2 regions of the Anoxybacillus sp. PDR2 genome follow, and region 2 is predicted to be linked to the other one. Evidence: predicted binding sites of a transcription regulator. Region 2 holds the regulator's gene; the other holds the start of a gene.

Region 1 (4,104 bases), 1.3 Mb from region 2:
CGATGATCCCGCAAACCTACACAACGCTGGAAGGCGATGACCTAACGAAAATGCTCAAGCTGATTGATATGCTTGAAGATGATGACGATGTTCAAGAAGTGTACCATAATTTAGATGAAACGGCGATACCATAAAACGATCATATTTCCCGTTCTTTGCAAGAGAGAACGTGATTTCTCTGCAGAGAATGGGATTTTTTATGAGAGGATACAAAATGTTCATCAACATCATGACTCAGTGATAGAAAAAATAATGAAAACCCATGGTGTTAGGGGGAATTTATATGCAACGATCATCCATATCACTTTCTCCCGAAAGCTTTATCCCCATGTAAGTATGCAGATGACGCTCCACTTCTGACCGTGAGTTTTGGCGGACGATTGTATATAGTACGAGGAAGATAAATGAACCGATTTTATCTAGCACCACAGGTAAATCAAGAATGGTAAGGTGCTATTCCTTTTTTTGGGGTATTCAGATGGCCGATTTTTTACATACTTCATTTTGGGAAGGAACATAATATGTTCCATGGAGGGATCAGTATGAAGAAAAATGAAGTCCGCTTAACAAGCGCTGAAATTGCAAATATATGGAATACCTATATATATGATAGCATGATGGAAAGCGTTATCACGCATTTTAAGTTAACAACCGCCGATGAAGAAGTGGGCGTGCTTCTGGAAGAAGGATTGAAAGTTGTCCAAAATCATCTGCAAAGTCTAGAGGAGCTATTTAGCAAGGAAGGAATTGCTAAACCAGACGGGTTCCCGGTCGATAAGCATGTGAATCGTCAAGCGCCAAAGCTTTTTTCCGATACATTTTATTTAGAGTATCTTAACCAAATGAGCCAATTTAAAATCACTTCACATGCTACTTCCATTGTGATGGCTTCTCGGGATGATATCCATCAGCTATATAAACAATTTAGCGAAGATGCGACTCAATTAAATAAGCGTGTGCGTACCGTGATGAAAAATCAAGGTATATATATACGTCCTCCTTATATGTCTTATCCAAAACAAGTGGACTATGTTGAAAAGCAAAGCTTTCTTACTGGATGGCTTGGACGCAGACGACCGCTTTTGGCAGTTGAAGCAGCCTATTTAGTGATGAACTCCATTAACAATGAAATCGCGAAGGCTACGCTAATCGGATTTGCGCAAGTAGCGAGGGATCCTGAAATTCGCAGCTTCTTTTTAAGAGGACAAAAAGTATGCAGTGAGATCATGACCTCCATTTTTGAGGTGCTGCAGGAAGACAATATTCCAGCTTCGATGACATGGGACACAGTCGTCAATGAATCAACAGTTGCGCCATACTCAGAGCGATTAATGCTGTTTTTAGTCAATTCCTTATCAGGTCTCGGGGTTGGTATGTATGGACAGGCCATGGCGCTCTCATTGAGAAGAGATGTAGCGGCTCTCTACGCTTCTTTTATCGCGAAAGCGGGAGCCTATGCGGAGGATGGAGTGAATTTAATGATTGAGCGCGGATGGCTTGAGCAACCGCCTCACTTCCTTGATCGCGAACGGCTTGTAGTGGAGTCGAAATAAAAACACTGATTTCTTGAGTGAGTGTCAGACCGTTGTTAAATGCTTTCATCCTGCGTCACTGGCCGCATTCGTCTGCTCATGAATTTCTTTTGTTCGATTTTTGTCTTTGTTCGGCTGCGTTTCTTGTCTGCCAAGCGTTTTCCACTCAGGCTGATGTGGAACACCATAAATAGAGGATGAGAATGGTTGTAGACAAATCTCATTTTTGACTTTGTCTACAACCGGACACTCACTTCTTGAGTGAGTGTTTTTTATGGATAAAATTTTCTTAAAAGGTGAAACTATAAATAGCTTTCATTATTTACCGAGAAAGAGGGGAAGACAATGAAGCTTTTGATGGCTTGCTTGGCTATCGCGATTTCATTTATAAGTTCCTCAGCTGCCTTCGCTAAAGCGCCGGCCACTCAAATGACGATTTTGTTAGAACGAATATACGTGGACGGAGAAGTGAGTGAAGAAATTAAACAAGAAACGATTACATCGATGAAGGATATATGGAAAAAGTATGAAGGCTGGCAGCTTGTCAATCTTGATGATGAACAAATTGTGTTCCAGAAAATGGTTCAAGATATTTCACCTTTGTCAAAAGCGAATGGATATTTTGGCTTAACAAAGGATGGAACTTTATCTATTTTTGAAGGCAAGCCAGGAAAATCATCACGCGTGATTCAATCGTTTTTCCAGCTCGATATAAAAAAGCTAGAAAGCCATCAACAAGAACGGCTGAAAAAAGGTATTCGCGTGATTTCGAAAGATCGTTATAAAGAGGTCATTGAAGCCTATCGGCCATTTGCCGTTACTCAGTAAAAGACTTATCCAGACGATAAGTCTTTTTGTTTTGCAAAAGAGGAATATACATTCGTTTTTTTATTATCATATGGTACAATGAGAAACAGTACGGATAAGGGAAGGGGAAAAACGTTGATTGAGTTTGTTCGCGGATACATTGAGTATGTTTGTCCAGAATATATTGTCATTGAAACGGCCGGAGTTGGCTATCAAATTTTCACGCCAAACCCATTTTCGTTTCGGCCCAGTCATGATACAATCGTGACGGTCTATACATATCAATATGTGCGCGAAGACCTCATGGCTCTTTATGGGTTTCGGACGCGCGAAGAACGAACGCTATTTGCGAAACTGCTTCAAGTTTCCGGCATTGGCCCGAAAGGAGGGCTTGCTATTTTAGCCTCAGGAGATGTACGTCAGCTCGTGCAGGCGATTGAAGAGGAAAACGAAGCCTTTTTGTGCAAATTTCCGACCATCGGCAAAAAAACAGCGCGACAAATGATTCTTGATTTAAAAGGGAAACTGCAGGGAGTCATTCTAGGAGCGACGAACGACTTATTTACAAGCTGGGAGGATGAAAAGCAGGAGAATGCCTTTGACGAGGCGCTTGAAGTGCTAAAGGCTCTCGGCTATGCAGATCGTGAAATTCAAAAGGTGGCGCCTGCTCTAAAAAAGGAACCGATGTCTACCGATCAATATGTGAAGCGAGCGCTGCAATTACTATTAAAATAGGAGGGAAGGACGATGGAAGAGCGTCTTGTTGCCAGCGATGCCTCCAGCGAGGATGTATCGCTTGAATACAGCCTCCGCCCGCAACGCTTGCAGGAATATATCGGACAAGAGAAAGTAAAAGAAAATTTACAAGTTTTTATTGAAGCGGCAAAGCTGCGTGGCGAAACGTTGGATCATGTGCTTTTATACGGACCGCCCGGACTTGGAAAAACAACGCTGGCCGCCATTATCGCAAACGAAATGGGGGGGAACTTGCGCACCACCACTGGACCGGCGGTCGAACGCCCCGGAGACCTGGCGGCGATCTTAACTTCTCTTCAACCTGGAGATGTATTATTTATCGATGAAATTCATCGCCTTCACCGCTCGATTGAAGAAGTGCTGTATCCAGCTATGGAGGATTACTGCCTAGATATCGTTATTGGCAAAGGACAAACGGCTCGTTCGGTGCGTATTGACTTGCCGCCATTCACGCTTGTGGGCGCAACGACACGAGCTGGTGCTCTTTCTGCACCGCTCCGGGATCGCTTTGGTGTGCTCAGCCGGCTGGAATATTATGAGCCGGAGCAGCTTGCGCAAATTATCAAACGAACAGCAGATATTCTGGAAGTTAGGATTGACGAGGCGGCTGCTGTTGAGATCGCGCGTTGTTCGCGCGGCACTCCGCGCATTGCCAATCGCTTGTTGCGCAGAGTCAGAGATTTTGCTCAAGTAAAAGGCAACGGAGTGATTACACATGCCTTATCAACAGAAGCGCTGGAGTTGCTGCAAGTTGACCGTTTAGGATTGGATCATATTGATCATAAATTATTAAGAGCGATGATGGAAAAATTTCGCGGAGGTCCTGTCGGTGTAGATACGCTTGCGGCCACCATTGGTGAAGAAGCGCAAACAATTGAAGATGTATATGAGCCGTATTTGCTGCAAATCGGCTTTTTGCAGCGGACTCCTCGCGGGCGCATCGTCACTCATCGCGCCTATGAGCATTTTGGAATGGAGGTGCCAAAATCATGAGCAGTCTTCCTAAAAT
Region 2 (4,104 bases):
GCTCCCATGGCAAATTCACGAACCCCGAACCAAATGTTTCGCCCTTCATAGCTTTCCGGCATAAAGTTGCCTGTTCCTTTAATCAGCGTTTTATTCGATCCCGCAAGATCCGCGGAACCGCCAATAAACTGTGGAACAGCTTTCGCAATCGCATTTAACACCTCTCCTGAGGATGCGCGTGTAGCTATGTTCTTGCCTTCTGGGTAAACAGGCAGCTGCTCTTCCCATCCTTCAGGGAGCTGCTCATCGATCGCCAGCTTCAATTGGTTCGCTAAATCTGGATAAGCTTTTTGGTAAGCGGCAAGCAATTCATTCCACTCCGCTTCTTTTTGTGCTCCCACTTCTTGAACAACTTGACGGAAATGGCCATATACTTCTTCCGGTACATAAAAATCTTCGGCAAACGTCCATTTATAAGCCTCTTTTGTTAGTTTTAGCTCATCGGCGCCAAGCGGAGCGCCGTGAACATCAGAAGTTCCTGCCTTATTTGGCGATCCATAGCCAATTGTTGTTTTCACTTCAATGAGCGTTGGGCGATTGACATCTGCTCTTGCTGTTTCAAGTGCTTTCGCAACTTCCTCGATATCGTTTCCATCCTCAACGCGCAAATATTGCCATCCATATGCCTCAAAGCGCTGTGCGACATTTTCCGAGAAGGAAAGCTGCAGCTCTCCATCGAGCGAAATGTCATTCGAATCATAAAGAACGATGAGACGGCCAAGTTTCAAATGACCAGCTAATGAAGCTGCTTCAGAGGCAACCCCTTCCATCAAGTCTCCATCGCCGCAAATGGCATATGTGTAATGGTTAATAATCTCAAAATGATCTCGATTGTATGTAGTCGCTAAATGACGTTCTGCCATTGCCATACCGACAGCCATCGCAATCCCTTGACCAAGCGGACCTGTTGTTGCTTCTACTCCAGGTGTATGACCGTACTCCGGATGTCCGGGTGTTTTGCTCCCCCATTGGCGAAACTGTTTGATATCTTCCATTGATACGTCATAGCCACTTAAATGAAGCAAGCTATATAAAAGCATAGAGCCATGACCCGCAGATAGCACAAAACGGTCGCGGTTAAACCATTTTGGATTGCTTGGATTATGATTCATGAATTTGGTCCAAAGCGTATAGGCCATCGGCGCAGCGCCCATCGGCATGCCTGGATGCCCGGAATTCGCTTTTTCAATTGCATCAATCGACAACGTTCGGATTGTCGTGATGGCCAATTGATCAATCGTTTGTGCCATTTTTTGCTCATCCTTTCGTTTCGTAGCGTTTTATCCATTTCTATCATATAGAAAGTAAGAAAAAATGTACAACGTTTCTTCAAAAAATCAAGAATCTTTGACTGATGAGAATGCTTGCTTCTCTTAATGCAACCAATTTTTTTGACTTTCCTTCAATTTTTTGGGCGTCACATCTTTTCCATTTGGATCAATAATTTTTACAGAATGCAGAGTATCCGTTACCGCTTGGCGAAATGCTTGAAGATACTCGTTGCGAAGCTGCTCTTGCTCTTTTTTCTCCGCTTCTGTCAACCCGCTTGTCTTTGCCTTTTTCGCTAATTCATTAATGCGAGCGATTTTTTGTTTTGAGATCATCGTTTCATTCCACCTATTTCGAAAAATATTATGCCCCCATCTTACTAGAGAAATGGATCCTTGACAACTATGTTGACTGACTTTTCCGCTCATATTCCTGATAGCGGCGATGGACAGTCGCTTTCGACACATCATATCCAAATCCGCGCAAAGTCGCCGCAATTTCAGCAAAGGTCAGTCCGTTCCTACGCAGACGGATAATTTCTTCAATTGGTAGCTCAAGGCGATCTCTTCCGGCATGTTCACCTATATTTTTCAAATTTCTTTCTGGCCGATATCCACGTTCAACGGCTTTTTGCATCCCGCGCTTAATTTTTAAGTTATGTATTTTGCGCTGATACTCCTCTACGATGCTGAGGATACTTAGTACCATGGAATCAGCTTCTGATAGCTGTAGTTCTCCATGATGGCACACCGTATACAGCTTGGCTCCTTCTTTTTGAATACAATGCAATAGGGCAATTCTTGCATTTCCTCGTCCAAGCCTCGTTTCATCTTGGATGAGAACGGCTTCGATTTTATCCTCTTTCAGCGCTTCTAAAAGCTCCAGTATCCCGTCTCGCTCAATCTCATAACCGCTTGCCCGCTCTTCAATGACCTTAACGACTTGAAAACGATATGTTTCGGCGAGCTGCTCAAGCTCCTCCTTCTGCCGTTGCAGTGATGTTTCTTGTTCCTCTTTGTTTGTGCTCACCCGACAATAAATAATCGCTTTCATTCCATCATCTCCATTATTATTTACTGACGACTAGCTTCTTTTCTGCCTTTGATTTTAACACGGGAATCACTAGCTTTTCACCCGCAGCAATTTTTTCATTTGGCAAATGGTTTACATTCATTACCCATTCAATAAATTCTTTCGTTGAAAGCTGATGTGAAGATCTGTATTCATTGGCTATTCCCCAAAGCGTATCTCCGGATTCTACCGTAATTTTTAAATATTTCTCCTTTTGAATCGGATGGCTCGCATACACGAAACCTGATAGTAGCATAAACACCAAGCATGAAAACACGAGATAATGAGTAACTTTCATCTTCTCTCACCTCTTAGAATGTTTGTTCGCTTTTCTACCCATTATATTAAGAACATTCGTTTGCGTCAACCATTTTTTCGAACTTATGTTTGTTTTTTTGTTCTCCTCGTGTTATAATAAAAAAAACGATGGGTAAGAGGTGTGAAACATGACCAAACTGTCGAAACGCCAACAGCAAATTCTCGATTTCATCAAAAAAGAAGTAAAAACTAAAGGGTATCCTCCTTCCGTTCGTGAGATTGGCGAAGCGGTTGGACTTGCCTCTAGCTCAACGGTGCATGGACATTTAGCTCGGCTTGAAAGCAAAGGATACATCCGCCGTGATCCAACTAAACCTCGCGCGATTGAAATATTAGATCCGGATTTTGCCTCATTCATGCGGCCGAGCAATGTGATCAATGTTCCGGTCATCGGAAAGGTAACGGCAGGGCAACCAATAACCGCTATCGAAAATGTGGAGGACTATTTTCCGCTCCCAGAACGCTTCGTTTCTGCAGAGGACCATGTTTTTATGCTTGAAATAATGGGCGATAGCATGATTGAGGCAGGCATTTTAGACGGAGATTTTGTCATTGTTCGTCAGCAGCAGTCAGCTAATAACGGAGATATTGTCGTTGCTATGACGGAAGAAAACGAAGCAACCGTCAAGCGCTTTTTTAAAGAACAAGGCCACATTCGCCTACAGCCAGAAAACCCTCATATGGAGCCTATTATCGTCAACGATGTTACGATTCTCGGGAAAGTGATCGGCGTATATCGCATGATTCAATAACAAACAAGGGTAGATAAAGTGAAATTCACCTTATCTACCCTTGTTTTAAGTAGCGATGATTATTCGATCATTGTTAAAATCCGCTAGGTTCTCTTATTTGTCTATATGGATGGAAGCGACATCATTTTGTGCAATTCATTTGAGCGGTACATTTTTGCCCATTTTAAGACGGATGCTGCATAAAGACAGGAACGAACAGCAAATCATTTCTCTACATCATAATCCGTATCGTTCTTGACAGATAAAATGATAGTGACTAACGTTGTAACTGTAGAGACTACAGCTGCTATGACCGAGGCAAGTCACGGACTTGTCTCGAACCGGCGAAAAACAAATTCTGCTTTTGAATGGGGCGTCTATTCCATCTTTTCGTTGGATTTCGATCATTCGCAAATGGACCCAATGCCGAAACCATTCAGCACTTATATACAGGATGAATCGTAATTCCTTTAAACCTCATCGAACTTCTTTCCTAGTTTTTCTCTTTAAATGAGACTATTCCCTTAGGGTATATGGCTAATAATCTAAATTCAAGGAAAGCATTTCTTTTTCTTGTTTTTTTGATTCCTCATCACCATAATCATGCGAATCCATATCTCTGCATATCATTTACATAACATCAAAAAAGGAGAGCATCAGGCCATGTTATCTATTGAATTTTTCGCATGGACACTATCTGCTATCTTAGGAATCG

Evidence for each region. Region 2 encodes LexA, which represses DNA repair genes until DNA is damaged. Its sites were predicted from a motif close to CGAACATATGTTCG; they were not measured.
Region 1: the regulator LexA is predicted to act here: its motif matches at 2,402-2,415, upstream of ruvA (Holliday junction branch migration protein RuvA).

The regions. Positions count from the first base shown of each region.
Region 1 covers NZ_CP047158.1:2,838,268-2,842,371, reverse strand. The annotation lists gene GRQ40_RS13725 (YebC/PmpR family DNA-binding transcriptional regulator) at 1-134, shown strand, start outside; gene GRQ40_RS13720 (DUF3231 family protein) at 543-1,553, shown strand; gene GRQ40_RS13715 (intercompartmental signaling factor BofC) at 1,878-2,360, shown strand; gene ruvA (Holliday junction branch migration protein RuvA) at 2,475-3,074, shown strand; gene ruvB (Holliday junction branch migration DNA helicase RuvB) at 3,087-4,088, shown strand; gene GRQ40_RS13700 (DUF2905 domain-containing protein) at 4,085-4,104, shown strand, end outside.
Region 2 covers NZ_CP047158.1:1,517,646-1,521,749, reverse strand. The annotation lists gene tkt (transketolase) at 1-1,250, opposite strand, end outside; gene GRQ40_RS07370 (DUF896 domain-containing protein) at 1,374-1,604, opposite strand; gene GRQ40_RS07365 (YneB family resolvase-like protein) at 1,672-2,322, opposite strand; gene yneA (cell division suppressor protein YneA) at 2,339-2,638, opposite strand; gene lexA (transcriptional repressor LexA) at 2,787-3,410, shown strand.